One region of the Kitasatospora sp. NPDC056731 genome, then DNA from elsewhere that is predicted to be linked to it. Evidence: riboswitches for the same ligand, from Rfam matches in the RefSeq annotation. Region 1 holds a riboswitch; each other region holds the start of a gene.
The links. Region 1 has a riboswitch for cobalamin ahead of metE (5-methyltetrahydropteroyltriglutamate--homocysteine S-methyltransferase). Riboswitches for the same ligand answer to the same signal wherever they lie in the genome.
Positions count from the first base shown of each region.

Region 2: linked by a shared signal. The riboswitch ahead of AB0R04_RS19610 (HoxN/HupN/NixA family nickel/cobalt transporter) and the one ahead of metE (5-methyltetrahydropteroyltriglutamate--homocysteine S-methyltransferase) in region 1 are both predicted to bind cobalamin.
Region 3: linked by a shared signal. The riboswitch ahead of AB0R04_RS07540 (cobalamin biosynthesis protein) and the one ahead of metE (5-methyltetrahydropteroyltriglutamate--homocysteine S-methyltransferase) in region 1 are both predicted to bind cobalamin.

Region 1 is NZ_JBFBNR010000028.1:75,032-80,001, forward strand. Features, by position in the region: gene metF (methylenetetrahydrofolate reductase [NAD(P)H]) at 1-129, shown strand, start outside; gene metE (5-methyltetrahydropteroyltriglutamate--homocysteine S-methyltransferase) at 186-2,501, opposite strand; cobalamin riboswitch at 2,666-2,888, opposite strand; gene AB0R04_RS26330 (ECF transporter S component) at 2,918-3,811, opposite strand; gene AB0R04_RS26335 (ATP-binding cassette domain-containing protein) at 3,808-4,970, opposite strand, start outside.
Region 2 is NZ_JBFBNR010000017.1:59,576-64,545, reverse strand. Features, by position in the region: gene AB0R04_RS19625 (AAA family ATPase) at 132-932, shown strand; gene AB0R04_RS19620 (DNA-formamidopyrimidine glycosylase family protein) at 1,013-1,822, shown strand; gene AB0R04_RS19615 (metalloregulator ArsR/SmtB family transcription factor) at 1,842-2,225, opposite strand; cobalamin riboswitch at 2,307-2,521, shown strand; gene AB0R04_RS19610 (HoxN/HupN/NixA family nickel/cobalt transporter) at 2,551-3,663, shown strand; gene rpmG (50S ribosomal protein L33) at 3,813-3,977, opposite strand; gene rpmB (50S ribosomal protein L28) at 4,127-4,363, shown strand; gene rpsN (30S ribosomal protein S14) at 4,363-4,668, shown strand; gene AB0R04_RS19590 (GTP-binding protein) at 4,665-4,970, shown strand, end outside.
Region 3 is NZ_JBFBNR010000005.1:205,556-210,525, reverse strand. Features, by position in the region: gene AB0R04_RS07550 (hypothetical protein) at 1-764, opposite strand, end outside; gene AB0R04_RS07545 (alpha/beta hydrolase) at 1,110-2,222, opposite strand; cobalamin riboswitch at 2,530-2,662, shown strand; gene AB0R04_RS07540 (cobalamin biosynthesis protein) at 2,770-3,738, shown strand; gene AB0R04_RS07535 (cobyric acid synthase) at 3,735-4,970, shown strand, end outside.

The sequences.
Region 1 (4,970 bases):
GATCACGCCACCGGAATGTGCCGGCGCCTGCTGTCCGAGGGAGTTCCCGGGCTGCATTTCATGACCATGAACTTCTCCACGGTGACGACGGAGATCTACCAGAACCTGGGGCTTCCCGGGTCCGGGTGAAACGGGCCGGGCGCCGCGGGGTGTGCGGTGCCCGGCCGGGGCGTGTCGCCGGCGGGTCAGCCGGCGAGTTCCGCGCGCAGGTGGCGGGCGGCGCCGACGAGGCTGTCGAGCGAGGCGCGGGTCTCCGTCCAGCCGCGGGTCTTCAGGCCGCAGTCGGGGTTGACCCAGAGCCGCTCGGCGGGGATGGCGGCCAGGCCCGCGCGCAGCAGTTCCACGGCCTCCTCGGTGCTGGGGACGCGCGGGGAGTGGATGTCCCAGACGCCCGGGCCGACCTCGCGCGGGTAGCCGGCCCCGGCGAGCTCTCCGGCGACCTCCATGTGCGAGCGGGTGGCCTCCAGCGAGATGACGTCCGCGTCGAGCTCGTCGATCGCCGTCATGATCGCGCCGAACTCGGCGTAGCACATGTGGGTGTGGACCTGGGTATCGGCGCGGACGCCCGAGGTAGCCAGGCGGAAGGACTCGGTGGCCCACGCCAGGTACGCCGGGCGGTCGGCGGCGCGCAGCGGCAGGGTCTCGCGCAGGGCCGGCTCGTCGACCTGGACTACGGCGGCGCCCGCGGCCTCCAGGTCGGTGACCTCGTCGCGCAGGGCGAGGGCGACCTGGCGGGCGGTGTCGCCGAGCGGCTGGTCGTCGCGGACGAAGGACCAGGCGAGCATCGTGACGGGGCCGGTGAGCATGCCCTTGACCGGGCGGTCGGTCAGGCCCTGCGCGTAGCGGAACCAGTCGACGGTCATCGGGTGCGGGCGGGAGATGTCCCCGGCCAGGACCGGCGGGCGCACGTACCGGGTGCCGTAGGACTGGACCCAGCCGTGCCGGGTGGCGAGGTAGCCGGTGAGCTGTTCGGCGAAGTACTGGACCATGTCGTTGCGCTCGGGCTCGCCGTGCACCAGGACGTCCAGTCCGGCCTTCTCCTGGAAGGCGATGACCTCCCGGACCTCGGTCTCCATCCGCTCCCGGTAGGCCGCCGCGTCGATCCGGCCCGCCGTGAGGTCGGCCCGCGCGACCCGCAGTTCGGAGGTCTGCGGGAACGAGCCGATGGTGGTGGTCGGCAGCAGCGGCAGGCCGAGCCGGGCACGCTGGGCCTCGGCCCGCTGCGGATAGGCCTGGGCGCGGCGCGCATCCGCGTCGGTGACGGCGGCGGTGCGGGCGCGCACCGCCGGGTCGTGGGTGATGGGCGAGTTGGCGCGCGAGGCGAGGTCGGCGCGGTTGGCGGCCAGGTCGGCGGCGATCGCCCCCGTGCCCTCGCGCAGGCCCCGGGCCAGCAGCGCCACCTCCCTGGCCTTCTGCTGGGCGAAGGCGAGCCAGCGCAGGATCTGCGGGTCGACGTCGCGTTCGGCGGCGGCGTCCAGCGGCACGTGCAGGAGGGAGCAGGACGGGGCGACGTCGACCCGCTCGGCCAGGCCCAGCAGGGTCGCCAGGGTGGCCAGCGACTTCTCCAGATCGTTGATCCAGATGTTGCGGCCGTCGACCACCCCGGCGACCAGCCGCTTGCCGGGCAGCCCGCCGACGGCGGCCAGGTCGTCCAGGTTCGCCGCGGCGGGCCCCGTGAAGTCCAGCGCCAGGCCCTCGACCGGGGCCTTGGCCAGCACCGGCAGGGCCTCGCCCAGACGGTCGAAGTAGCTCGCGACCAGCAGCTTCGGACGGTCCGCCAGGCCGCCCAGCTCACGGTAGGCGCGGGCGGCGGCGTTCAGCTCGGCCGGGGTGCGGTCCTGCACCAGCGCGGGCTCGTCCAGCTGCACCCACTCGGCGCCGACCGCCTTCAGGTCCGCCAGCAGCTGCGCGTAGACGGGCAGCAGCCGGTCCAGCAGGGTGATCGGCTGGAAGTCCTCGGCGACACCGGGGGCGGGCTTGGCGAGCAGCAGGTAGGTGAGGGGACCGACGAGCACGGGGCGTGCGGTGTGGCCGAGCACCAGCGCCTCCCGGAACTCCCCGACGGCCTTGGCCGGGTTCGCGGTGAAGACGGTGTCCGGGCCGAGTTCGGGCACCAGGTAGTGGTAGTTGGTGTCGAACCACTTGGTCATCTCCAGCGGCGCGACCTCCTGGGTGCCGCGCGCCATGGCGAAGTAGCCGTCCAGCGCGTCGATTTCGACCGCATCCCGGTGCCGGGGCGGGATCGCGCCGACGGCGACCGTGGTGTCCAGTACGTGGTCGTAGAGCGAGAAGTCGCCGGTGGGCACTTCCAGGACACCGGCCCCGGCGAGCTGCGCCCAGTTCTTCCGACGCAGGCCGACCGCCGTCTCCTGCAGGGCGTCGGCGGTGACCGTGCCCTTCCAGTAGCCCTCGACGGCCTTCTTCAGCTCCCGGCCCTGGCCCTGCCGGGGGTAGCCGTGCACGGTGGCCCTGGTTGCCGCGGCTGCGGACTTCGTGGTCAAGGGACTCTCCTTCGCGAGTCTGGCTCCTCAAGTGCCCGGGGACGGGACGAGAGCGCGAAGGGATGACGAACCGGACGGCGGCTCGCGACGATGCGCGTGCCGGACCCGCCTGGTATGGTCGCCGACCCGCCCACGAGGTCACCGGGATATCCGCACGCGGAACGGTCCGCGGGCGGGCAACGGGCAGGTCTTCGGACTCGTGGGCGCACCGGGCCTGTTGGCGTCCGGTACCTACTGGCCATCGCTTCCCAGACCCGTCCCGGGTCCAGTGCGTATGACGGCGGTCGTTCCCACTCACCGCTGCGGGGCAGTCCCGGATTCCCACCGGGTTCCCTCTTGCGACGTCCTGCCTGGCGGGCAGGACGAACCAGCTGCGCCGCCAGCTTAGGGGCAAACCGCCGGGGCCGACGCGGAATTCACGGAAGCCGTCCGCATGGTGAGACTCCCTCGCCGCTCGGGGAGCCGCTCGCGGAGCCGACGGCGGTGCCGTTCGCGGTGCCGTTCGCGATGACTCGTCGACCGTCCGGGGCTTCGAAGCGCACCATGGGCTCGAAGTTGGCGCGGCGGGCCGCGCGGCGGAAGACGGTGAGGACGGCCGGGCCGACGACGAGCACGGCGGTGAAGGTGGTGACGGCCCGGCCGGTGTCCCAGCCGAGCGAGGTGGCGAGGTCGAAGAGCAGGTAGCGGTGCCACTGCTCGGTGAAGGGCAGCCCCGGCAGGTAGGCGATGGAACTGTTCGGGTCGGTGGAGAACGGCCAGAAGGAGAGGTTGAGGAGGAAGCCGAAGAGGTACCCGGAGAACGCCCCGTACGCGGCCAGCATCGCCACCTCCCAGCGCCGCCGTCGGGTTCTCGGCAGGAGCCCGGCGAGCATGCCGACGAACGCGCAGCCGAACATCTGGTACGGCATCCAGGGGCCGACGCCGCCGGTGAGCAGCGCGGAGGCGAACAGCGAGGTGCAGCCGAGGGCGAAGCCGAAGCCCGGGCCGAAGACCCGGCCGGCCAGGACGAGGAGGAAGAAGACCGTCTCCACTCCGGCGGTGCCGGCGCCGAGCGGGCGCAGCCCGGCGTTGACGGCGGACAGGACACCGAGCATGGCGAGGGCCTTGGCGTCGATGCCGCCGGCCGCGATCTCCGCGATGACGACGGCGAGCACCAGGACCAGCAGGGCGCCGAAGATCAGCGGCGGGGCGTAGGAGGAGCCGAACTTTCCGGGGGCGACGACGAACGGCCAGGTGAAGGCGACCAGGCCGATGAAGGCGGCCAGGGCCGCGACGACGCGGGCCCGGCCGGGGATCCGGACGGCGCTCACCGGGCGGCCTCGGCGGGCTCCAGGGCCTCGGCCACCTGCCGGGTGGTCAGGTAGGGCAGCGGGGCGAGGACCTTGGCGGTCTGGGGGGCGAAGGTGGGCGAGGCGACGATGACCTCGGCGGTGGGGCCGTCGGCGACGATCTCGCCCTCGGCCATCACCACCACCCGGTCGGCGGCGGCGGCGACGAACTCGACGTCGTGGGTGGAGACGACGACCGTACGGCCTTCGGCGGCGAGGGCGTCCACGATGCCGGTGAGCGCCTCCTTCCCGTGGTAGTCGAGCCCTCGGGTGGGTTCGTCCAGCAGCACCACCCTTGGCGCGGCGGCCAGTTGGATCGCCAGGACCAGGGCCAGCTTCTGGCCCTCGGAGAGGTCCCGGGGGTGGGTGCCGTCGGGGATCCCGGGGGCGAGCCGGTCGAGGATCTGGCGCGCTGTCGGGCCTGCTGTAGTCGGGCTTGCTGCGGTCTGGCCGGCTGCGGTCGGGCCGGCGGCGCTGCGGGCCTCCAGGTCGCTCTGGGCGAGTTCCTGGGCGACCGTCTCCAGGTACAGCAGGTCGGTCGGGGTCTGCGGGACGAGCCCGACGAGCTGCCGGGCCCTGGTCGCGGAGAGCCGCTTGGGGTCCGCGGCCGGCCCTCCGTCGGCGCCGAAGACCTGCACGCTGCCGCCCTGTCGCGGGCCTGAGCCCTGGAGGGCCCACAGGAGCGAGGACTTGCCCGAGCCGTTGCGCCCCATCAGCGCCGTGACCTCGCCGGCCCGCAGCTCCAGCCCGACCTCCCGGACGGCGGCGACCGGCCCGTACCGGACGACCACCCCCCGGGCGTCCAGCACCCGCTCCCCCGCCACCGCTGCCCGGCGCGGCGGAGGAACGGGCACATCGGTGAGCCGCTCCCGCAGCGGGGCGGCGGCGCGCCGGGCGTCCCGGACGGAGAGCGGCAGCGGCCGCCACCCGGCCAGCCGCCCGAGGTCGACGACGGGCGGCGCGATCGCGGTGTGCCGGAAGACCTCGGCGGGCGGCCCGTGCACGACCGTGCCGTCACCGGGCAGGTAGGCGACGCGGTCGGCGTACTGGACGACCCGCTCCAGGCGGTGTTCGGCGAGCAGGACGGTGACGCCGAGGTCGTGGACCAGGCGGGTGACGGCCGCGAGCACCTCCTCGGCGG
Region 2 (4,970 bases), on a different contig from region 1:
CGCCGTGTAGTCTCCCCGCTGAGAGGTGTCGGGAGGTGACCGTGACGCAGTACGCCGGGGGTGGGCACGTCCCGCCGCGTCCCGCCGCTCCGCCGGGGCCGCAGCCGTCGGGGGCCGCCGCGCCGCCGCCGGTGCCGCCCGCTCCGGCTCCTGTTCCCGCCGCTGCGCCGCCGGCTCCGGCCGCTCCGGTGCCGCTCGTTCCGGTGCCGCCTGCTCCCGTGCCGCCCGTTCCGGCTCCTGTTCTCGCGCCCGCTCCGGCCGCACCTGCGCCCGCGCCCAGTGCGCCGGTCCCCGTCGGGGCCACCGGGCACTTCGTGCTGCCCTCCGGCGCGCCCGTGCAACTCCCCGCCCACCCGCCGCAGCGGCACGCGCCCGCCAGTCCGATCGCCGTCCTGCTGATCGGCCCGGCCGGGGCGGGCAAGACCACCGTCGCCCGGTACTGGGCCGAGCGCCGGCCCAGCCCGACCGCGCACATCAGCCTGGACGACGTCCGCGAGTGGGTGCAGTCCGGCTTCGCCAACCCGCAGTCCGGCTGGAACAACGCCTCCGAGGCGCAGTACCGGCTGGCCCGCCGCACCTGCGGCTTCGCCTGCCGCAACTACCTCGCCAACGGCATCTCCTGCATCATCGACGACGCCGTCTTCCCGGACCGCCCGGCCATCGGCCTCGGCGGCTGGAAGCGGCACATCGGCCCCGGCATGATCCCGGTCGTGCTACTGCCCAGCCTGGACTCCGTGCTGCACCGCAACGCCCGGCGCGGCGGCACCCGGCGGCTCGGTGACGAGGAGGTGGCGCGGATCCACGGCCGGATGGCCGGCTGGTACAACTCCGGGCTGCCGATCATCGACAACTCGTACCTGGACGTGGCCGGCACCGCCGCCGAGCTGGACCGCGTCATCCTGGCCCGGCTGATGGGCATGCCGGTCCGCTGACCTGCGACGATCCGGCGCTGTCGGTGCCGACTGCGATGATGTGCGGGTCCTGTCGAACCACCCCGGGGGAGCTGACGCCCGTGCCGGAAGGCCACATCATCCACCGCCTCGCCGCCGAGAACCGGAAGGCCTTCGGCGGCCGCCCGGTCGAGGTGTCCAGCCCGCAGGGCCGGTTCGCCGACGAGGCCAAGGCCATCGACGGGCAGCTGCTCACCGCGGCCGAAGCCGTCGGCAAGCACCTGTTCCTCGGCTTCGAGGAGGGCGGCTGGGTGCACGTCCACCTCGGCCTCTACGGCGGCTTCGCCTTCGGCACCGGGCCCGCGCCCGAGCCGGTCGGCCTGGTCCGGCTGCGGCTGGCCAACGACGACGGCTACGCCGATCTGCGCGGCCCCAACACCTGCGCGCTGGTCACCGGCGCGGAGAAGGCCGCCGTCGCCGCCCGGCTGGGCCCCGACCCGCTGCGCGCCGACGCCGACCCGCAGGCCGCCTGGCGCCGGATATCGGCCAGCCGGACGACCGTCGCCGCGCTGCTGATGGACCAGAAGGTGCTGGCCGGGGTGGGCAACGTCTACCGGGCCGAGGTGCTGTTCCGCCACGGGATCGACCCGTACCGCGCCGGTCGCGACCTCACCCGGGGCGAGTGGGACGCGATCTGGGCCGACCTGGTCGCCCTGATGCGCGAGGGCGTCGGCGCGGGCCGGATCGACACCGTCCGCCCCGAGCACACCCCCGAGGCGATGGGCCGCCCGCCGCGCGTCGACGACCACGGCGGCGAGGTGTACGTCTACCGGCGGGCCGCGATGCCCTGCCTGGTCTGCGGCACCGACGTCCGGACGGAGCAGCACGCCGCGCGCAACCTCTTCTGGTGCCCCGCCTGCCAGGCGGCCTGACCAGGCCCTGTCCGGCTGGTCAGCCGAAGGCCGCGGTGGGCTCGTGGTGTTCGGCGGCGGCGCACGCGTCGAGGAGGGGGCGCATGGCCTCGTCCACGAGCCGGTAGCGCACGACCCTCCCGTCCTTGTCCCCGGTGACCACGCCCGCGGTGCGGAGCAGTCGCAGAGCCTGGGACACGGCGGGGTCGCGCATGCCGGTGGCGACGGCGAGGTCGGAGACGGCGAGCGGGCCGGCCCGGTGGAGGGCGAGCAGGAGGGCGAGCCGCCCGGGGTCGGCGAGCAGGGAGAACCGCTCGGCCCAGGTGCGGACGTGGGCGGGGTCGCCGATCGCGGCGATGGCCTCGCAGACCCGGTGTCCGTCGATGGTGCGGTGGCCCGCGCGGTCGGCCGGTACGAGATGCATGCGCACATTGTTGCAGGAGGGGGCCTGTGATCCTGGACACCTGCGCAGGTGCGCAGCCTTGCAAGGGTGGGTCCTGGCCCCTACGGTGTTCCCCGCCGTGGTGCTCGGGAAGACCGGTGACGGATCCTCAGGGGTCCCAGTCCGGAGCGGCCCTCGCCACTGTGATCGGGCCATCGTGATCGTCGACGATGGAGAGACGTCCGTACCCACGACGCCACTGGGAGCCTCGCGCACCTGGGAAGGCGGGTACGGGACCCCCGTAAGCCAGGAGACCGGCCACGGCATCTCACGAAGTGTTTCCACGAGGTGCTGGAGCGTGACCCGAATGACCCTGCCCGAAACCGCCGCCGCCGAGGCGCCGGCGACACCGTCCGTGCTGCCCACGTTCCGCTGGAAGCGCGAGGACACCGTTCGCACGGCCGGGCTGATGGGGGTGATCCTGGCCATGCACGTGGTGGCGTTCGGGACGCTCATCTTCCTGGTCGCGCCCCACAACTACGCGGTCGGCACCCAGGTCTTCGGCGTGGGCCTGGGGATCACCGCGTACACCCTCGGCATGCGGCACGCCTTCGACGCCGACCACATCGCGGTGATCGACAACACCACCCGCAAGCTGATGGCGGACGGCAAGCGGCCGGTCTCGGTCGGCTTCTGGTTCGCCCTCGGGCACTCCTCGATGGTGGTGCTGATGGCCGCCCTGGTGGCGGGCGGCGCGCAGCTGGCCAGCACGCTGATGGACGACGACTCGACCACCCACAAGTGGCTCGGGATGGTCGGCACGACGGCCTCCGGCGCGTTCCTCTACCTGATCGGCGCGCTCAACCTGGCCGCGCTGCTCGGCATCCTCAAGGTGTTCCGGGCGATGCGGGCGGGGTCGTACGACGAGGCGCAGTTGGAGGAGCACCTCAACTCGCGGGGCTTCATGGCCCGGGTGCTGAACCGGGCGACCCGCTCGATCACCCGGCCCGGGCAGATGTTCCCGGTGGGCATGGTGCTGGGGCTGGGCTTCGACACCGCGACCGAGGTCACCCTGATGGTGATGGCCGGGTCGGGCGCGGCGGCCGGGCTGCCCTGGTACGCGATCGTCTGCCTGCCGCTGCTGTTCGCGGCCGGGATGAGCCTGTTCGACACCCTGGACGGGACGTTCATGAACTTCGCGTACCAGTGGGCCTTCGCCAACCCGGTCCGGAAGGTGTACTACAACCTGACGATCACCGGGCTGTCGATCGCGGTGGCCTTCGTCATCGGCACCATCGAGCTGGTCGGCGTGCTGCACGAGAAGCTCGATCTGACCGACCCGGTCACCGGCTGGATCGCGGGCATCTCGCTGGACAACGTCGGCTACGCGATCGCCGGGCTGTTCGTGGTGGTCTGGGCCGCGGCGATCGCCTACTGGAAGCTGGCCCGGGTGGAGAAGCGCTGGGTGGCCGCCGAGTAGCGACACGGCTGCGAGCGGCGACGGCACCGAGCAGCGACGGCGCCTCCCCCGGGATCCCGGGGGAGGCGCCGTTTCGCCGCTGGGGGGCGGTACGGGTCGCTGCCGGTCGGCGTCTCGTCGGTGCGGGGTTCAGCTCGGGCGGGCGGGGTTCAGCGCTCTTCGCGGAAGTCGACGTGCCGGCGCGCGACCGGGTCGTACTTGCGCAGGACCATCCGGTCCGGGTCGTTGCGGCGGTTCTTGCGGGTCACGTACGTGTAGCCGGTGCCGGCGGTGGAGCGGAGCTTGATGACGGGGCGCAGTTCATTGCGGGCCATGGGTGTCCTCCCGGGTTGGCGGGTTGGCGGGTTGGCGGGTTGGCGGGGTGTTCGGGGCCGGGGCGAAACCGTACACCGAAATGGAAGTCATTTTCATCTGGTGTAGCGTGAGCTCCGTCCCGCCCATTCCCGGACGCCAGGGAGCACCCATGTCCGCCCACTGCCAACTCACCGGCCGCAGGCCCGGATTCGGCAACGCGATCTCGCACTCGCACCGCCGCACCCGCCGCCGCTTCGACCCCAACATCCAGCACAAGCGCTACTGGCTGCCCGGCGAGGGCCGGTACGTCCGGCTCACCCTCAGCGCCAAGGGCATCCGCACCATCGACACGATCGGCATCGAGGCCGCCGTCGCCCGCATCCGCGCCCGAGGGGGGAAGGTCTGATGGCCAAGCAGAGCAAGATCGCCAAGAACGAGCAGCGCCGCGCCGTCGTGGCCCGGTACGCCGAGCGCCGCGCCGAGCTCAAGCGGATCATCGCCCACCCCGGCACCGCCCCCGCCGAACGCGCCGCCGCCCAGGCCGAACTCGCCCGCCAGCCCCGTGACGCCAGCGCCACCCGGATCCGCAACCGCGACGCCGTCGACGGCCGCCCCCGCGGCTACCTGCGCGCCTTCGGCCTCTCCCGGGTCAACCTCCGCGTCCACGCCCACGCCGGCCACCTGCCCGGCGTCCGCAAGGCCAGCTGGTGAGCGGCGTGGACGGGATCAAGCTGCCCGTGGTGGTCGTGGCCGGCCTGCACGCCGCCGAACGCCGCGCCGCCGTCTGGGAGTTGGCCGCGGCCGCGGTGGACGCGGTGGTCCTCCACCACGACCTGCGGGAGGCCTCGCAGGGCGTCGTCCACCGCGAACTGCGCGACGCGGGAGGCGGGTTCGACGCCGCCGACGTCCCGCTGGTGAACGACTGCCCCTGCTGCGCCCTGCGCGAGGACCTGCTGCCGCGACTGCTGCGGATCGCCGACGAAGGCCGGTACGGACTCGCGATCGTCGAACTG
Region 3 (4,970 bases), on a different contig from region 1:
ACGGCCGCCAGGCCGTCCAGCATCCAGTCCAGGACCGCGGCCACGTCCGCCGGCGACGGCGGGGTGTCGATCTGCGGCTCCCGGCACGTGCCGCGGACCGCCGACACCGCCGAGGCGGCGTGCGGCACGGGCGACAGGCCCGAACCGTCCGTGCCACCCACCCGGCGCTCGTCCAGACCCCGGCGCAGCAGCTCCAGCAGTTCGCCGTCCGACACCGGACCGGCCACCAGGTGCAGGAACGACAGCAGCTGAGGTGCCTGGTCCACCGCCTGGCCGGCCAGCACCGCGAACACGCCCCGCAGGGCGGCCGGCGGCACCGGAGCCAGCAGCGTCCAGGCGTCGAACAGCGCCGACCAGCCGCGGACCACCGCCTCGTCGTCGTGCTCCCAGGCGTGCAGGCGCCAGCCCGGGACCGCACCGCCGTCCCTGGCCTCCACCAGGCCGACCAGCAGTGCCTGCCCCCACGCCTTGGCGGCGGCGCCGACCGTCATGGCCAGCGCCCGACCCGCCGCACGGGCGTCGTCGGGCAGCAGCTCGCCCCGCTTGTCGACCTCTTCCAGGTCTCCCGCCCAGCGGGCGATCCGGACGGCGTCCACCAGCATCCGGCGGGCCAGCGGCGCCAGCTCGGCCGGCGCGGGGAAGCCCTCCGGTACGGGAACCCTCCCCCGACCGGGCGCCGCAGCGGGCCCTCGTCGGCGGGGTACCCCGGCCCCGCCCGGCTTGCCGGCGGCGGGCCGGTGGGCCGTACCGGGGAGACGGGTCACCGTCGCACCAGTACCGATCGTCGGAGGGAGCGGGGCATCACGGTCGCGCGGATTCCGAGACGTCACGTCGAGCAGTCTTCCCCTTGTACCGGCCTTCTGTCACATCCGGTTGGCTGTACGGACGGGCGGCCGTCGACGGCGCCTCCCCAAGATCGGGCAACAATCGGGCAACAGAGGCAAACCGCCTGGCCGGAAACAGGTGGCGGGGGCATGCCATCCCGGCTCAACCCTTGCGGCGGCGGTCGCGCTACCCGCCCGACCGGTCACACTCCGTGGCTGACGGGTGAGGTCCGGGTTTCGTACAGAGGCCCTGTCGGTGTGACTTCTCGTGCGGGGGGGCTGGGTTCAGAGAAGGGGGGTGAGCCAGCGGCGGAGGAGTTCGGTGTAGTGGGTGGGGGCGGAGTTCCAGAGGGTGGTGTGGTCGGCGCCCGGGAAAGGCCGGAGGCTGACCACGCCGGGGCGGGCGGCGGCGAGGCGCTCGGCGGCGCGGAACGGGGCGACCTGATCGTCGGGGCTGTGCAGGAGGAGGGTGGGGACGCGCAGGTCGGCACCCTCGGCGATGCGGCTGAAGTCGGCGAGGTCGACGCCGGTGCGGCCCTCGGCCGCGAGGGCGCCGAGCTCGGCGGCGGCGCCGGTGTAGCCGGCCCGGGCGGCGCCGCGGCGGGCGGTGGCGGGCAGGTCGAGGACCGGCGAGTCCAGGACGAGACCGCTGATGGCATGGGCCCAGGCGGAGCGGGAGGCCGTCTGGAGGGCCATGGTGGCGCCGAGGGACCAGCCGTACAGGATGACCCGGCCGGCGCCGCTGTCGAGGGCGAGCCGGACCGCCGACTCGACGTCGCGCCACTCGGTCTCGCCGAAGTGGCCGAGCCCGTCCGGCGAGGCGGGGGCGCCCTGGTCGCCCCGGTAGGTGACGGCGAGGGCGGGCAGGGCGAGGCGGTCGAGCACGGGGAGGACCGGGAGGGTCTGCTGCCGGTCGGCGCCGGGGCCGTGGACGAGGATCACCCAGGTGCCGCGTTTGCCGTCGAGGCGCCAGGCGGGGAGGGCGCCGAGTTCGCCGTCGGCGGCGGTGTCGGTGAAGGGGAGGCCGAGCGCCTCCGTGGGGTCGCCGAGGTGGACGCGGGGGGTGAAGCGGACCTCGGTGCCGGGAGTGAGGGTGCCCCGGTCGGCGCGGACGAGGCGGCGGGTGACACCGTTCTCGTCGCTGTGCAGGACGTCCTCGACGACGGCGTGGCCGTGGTCGTCCCACTCCACGGCCCAGCGGCCGGGGCGCAGGCTCTCGGGGCGGCGGTTGAAGGTGATCCGGCCCGCGGCGAGGCTCCGCACCAGGACGGGGCCCGACTCCCGGACGGCGCTCGCCGGGTGGACCAGCCGTTCGGAGGCCCGACGGCCGATCACCAGGACGGCGGCCCCGGCGCCGACGACGGCGGCCGCCACGACGGCCGCGGTTCCCCAACGCATATCGCTCCCCGCTCTGCTGGTCTTGGCTGGTCTTGGACCGGACGGTGTCCGGGCGGTGTCCGGGCGCTGCTCGGACGGTGTTCGGGCACCAGTTCACCGGGGGGCCGCGCGGGCGGCCACCGGGCTGGGCCGTCCGGGTCACGGCGGGGCGTCGGGCGGGGCGGGCCTCGGGCGGGCGGGGCGTCGGGCGGGGCGGGCGAGAACGGCACCGGCGACGGGGCTCCGAGGTGTGACCAACCCCTCCGTGACCTCGGTTGACTCCCGGTTCGGCCGCGTGATGGGATCCTGGGGCCAAACGGAGGCATGCAGAGGAAGCCGGTGCGAGTCCGGCGCGGTCCCGCCACTGTCACCGGGGAGCACGCTCGGAACATTGCCACGGCGGACCGTCAGAAGCCGCTGGAAGGCCCGGGGGTGCGTCCGACCCGGAAGCCAGGAGACTCTCGCCCCCGGTACGTCGATCCAGGGCGCGGACCCTGAGTGAGGACACGCACGCGATGCAGGCTGCCCCGACCCGCCGGACCCCACGCGGCCTTCCGCCGAACCCGCCGTGCGCCCGCTGACCCGCGCCGCCGCGTTCGCGCTCGGCGCCGCCGCGGGCTTCGCCGCGGACGCCCGCTTCGCCGACCCCCGGCGCGGCCACCCGGTGGCCGTGTTCGGCGGCGCGGCGACCCGGCTGGAGCGGCGGGTGTGGCAGGACGACCGGGTGGCCGGCGCCGGGTACACGGCGCTGTGCGTGGGCGCGGTCGCGGCCGGCGCGGTGGCCCTGGACCGTACGGTGGGCCGGCGTCCGCTGGGCCGGGCCGCGCTGGCGGCCGCCGCTACCTGGACGGTGCTGGGCGGCACCTCGCTGACCCGGGAGGCGCGCACCATCGGCCGGTCGCTGGCCACGGGCGACCTGACGGCCGCGCGGGAACGGCTGCCGCACCTGTGCGGGCGGGATCCGAGCACGCTGGACGGGCCGCAGATCGCCCGCGCGGTGGTCGAGTCGGTCGCCGAGAACACGGCGGACGCCGTGGTGAACGCGCTGGTCTGGGGCACGCTGGCGGGCACGCCGGGGCTGCTGGCGTTCCGCGCGGTGAACACGCTGGACGCGATGGTCGGCCACCGCTCGCCGCGGTACGCCCGGTTCGGCTGGGCCTCGGCCCGGCTGGACGACGTGGCGGGCTGGCCGGGCGCCCGGCTGACGGCGCTGCTCACGGTGGCCGCCGCGCCGCAGCCGAAAACGGCCTGGCGGGTCTGGCGGCGGGACGGTTCGGCGCACCCGAGCCCGAACGCGGGCCAGGCGGAGGCGGCCTTCGCGGGCGCGGTGGGCGTCCGGCTGGGCGGGACCCTCCAGTACGGGGAGCGGGTGGAGCACCGGCCGGTGCTGGGCGCGGAGTTGCGCCCGGTGACGGTGGACGACATCGAGCGGGCCTGCGTGCTCTCCCGGCGGGTGGGCGCGCTGGCCCTGGGTACGACGGTCGCGGGGCACGTCGCGCTGCGCTTGCTGATGACACGGTGGAGGGGAAGGGCATGAGCAACGCACTGCTGGTCGCCGGGACGACCTCGGACGCGGGCAAGAGCGTGGTGACCGCGGGCATCTGCCGCTGGCTGGCCCGGCAGGGGGTGCGGGTCGCGCCGTTCAAGGCGCAGAACATGTCGCTGAACTCCTTCGTCACCGCCGACGGCGCCGAGATCGGCCGGGCGCAGGCGATGCAGGCGCAGGCGGCCCGGGTGGAGCCGGAGGCGGCGATGAACCCGGTGCTGCTGAAGCCGGGCGCGGACGGCCGCAGCCAGGTGGTGCTGCTGGGCCGGCCGGTCGCCGAGGTGGGCGCGCTGGACTACCGCGAGCGCAAGCCCGTCCTGCTGGAACGGTCGCTGGAGTGCCTGGCGGATCTGCGCCGCCGCTACGAGGTGGTGGTCTGCGAGGGCGCCGGTTCGCCCGCCGAGATCAACCTGCGGGACCGGGACATCGCCAACATGGGCCTGGCGACGGCCGCCGGGCTGCCGGTGGTGGTGGTCGGGGACATCGACCGCGGCGGCGTCTTCGCGGCGATGTACGGGACGCTGGCGCTGCTGTCGGCGCAGGACCAGCGGCACGTGGCGGGCTGGTTCGTCAACAAGTTCCGCGGCGACGCGCGGCTGCTGGCGCCCGGCCTGGAGATGCTGCACGGGCTGACCGGCCGTCCGGTGCTCGGCACCCTGCCGATGCTGCCGGGCCTGTGGCTGGACGCCGAGGACTCGCTGGACCTGTCCACGGTGGTGGACCGGGTCGACGGCCGCGGCCCGCTCGGGGCGGACGTGCTGCGGGTGGCCGTGGTGCGCTTCCCCCGGCTGTCGAACTTCACCGACCTGGACGCGCTGGCGCAGGAGCCCGGCGTGCTGGTGCGCTGGGTGACCCGGCCGGAGGAACTGGCCGACGCCGACCTGGTGGTGCTGCCCGGCACCCGGGCCACCGTGGCCGACCTGGCCTGGCTGCGCGAACGCGGCCTGGAGCCGGCGCTGAAGGCGCGGACGGCGGCCGGGCTGCCGGTCCTCGGGGTGTGCGGCGGCTACCAGATGCTGGCGCGCGGGATCGAGGACGAGGTGGAGTCCGGGGCCGGCTCGGTCGAGGGCCTGGGCCTGCTGCCGACGCACGTGCGGTTCGGCGCCGAGAAGGTGCTGGCGCGGCCGGTCGGCACGGCGTACGGGCAGCGGGTCGAGGGGTACGAGATCCACCACGGGGTGGTGGCCGTGGAGGGGGGCGAGCCGTTCTTCTCCGATGACGAC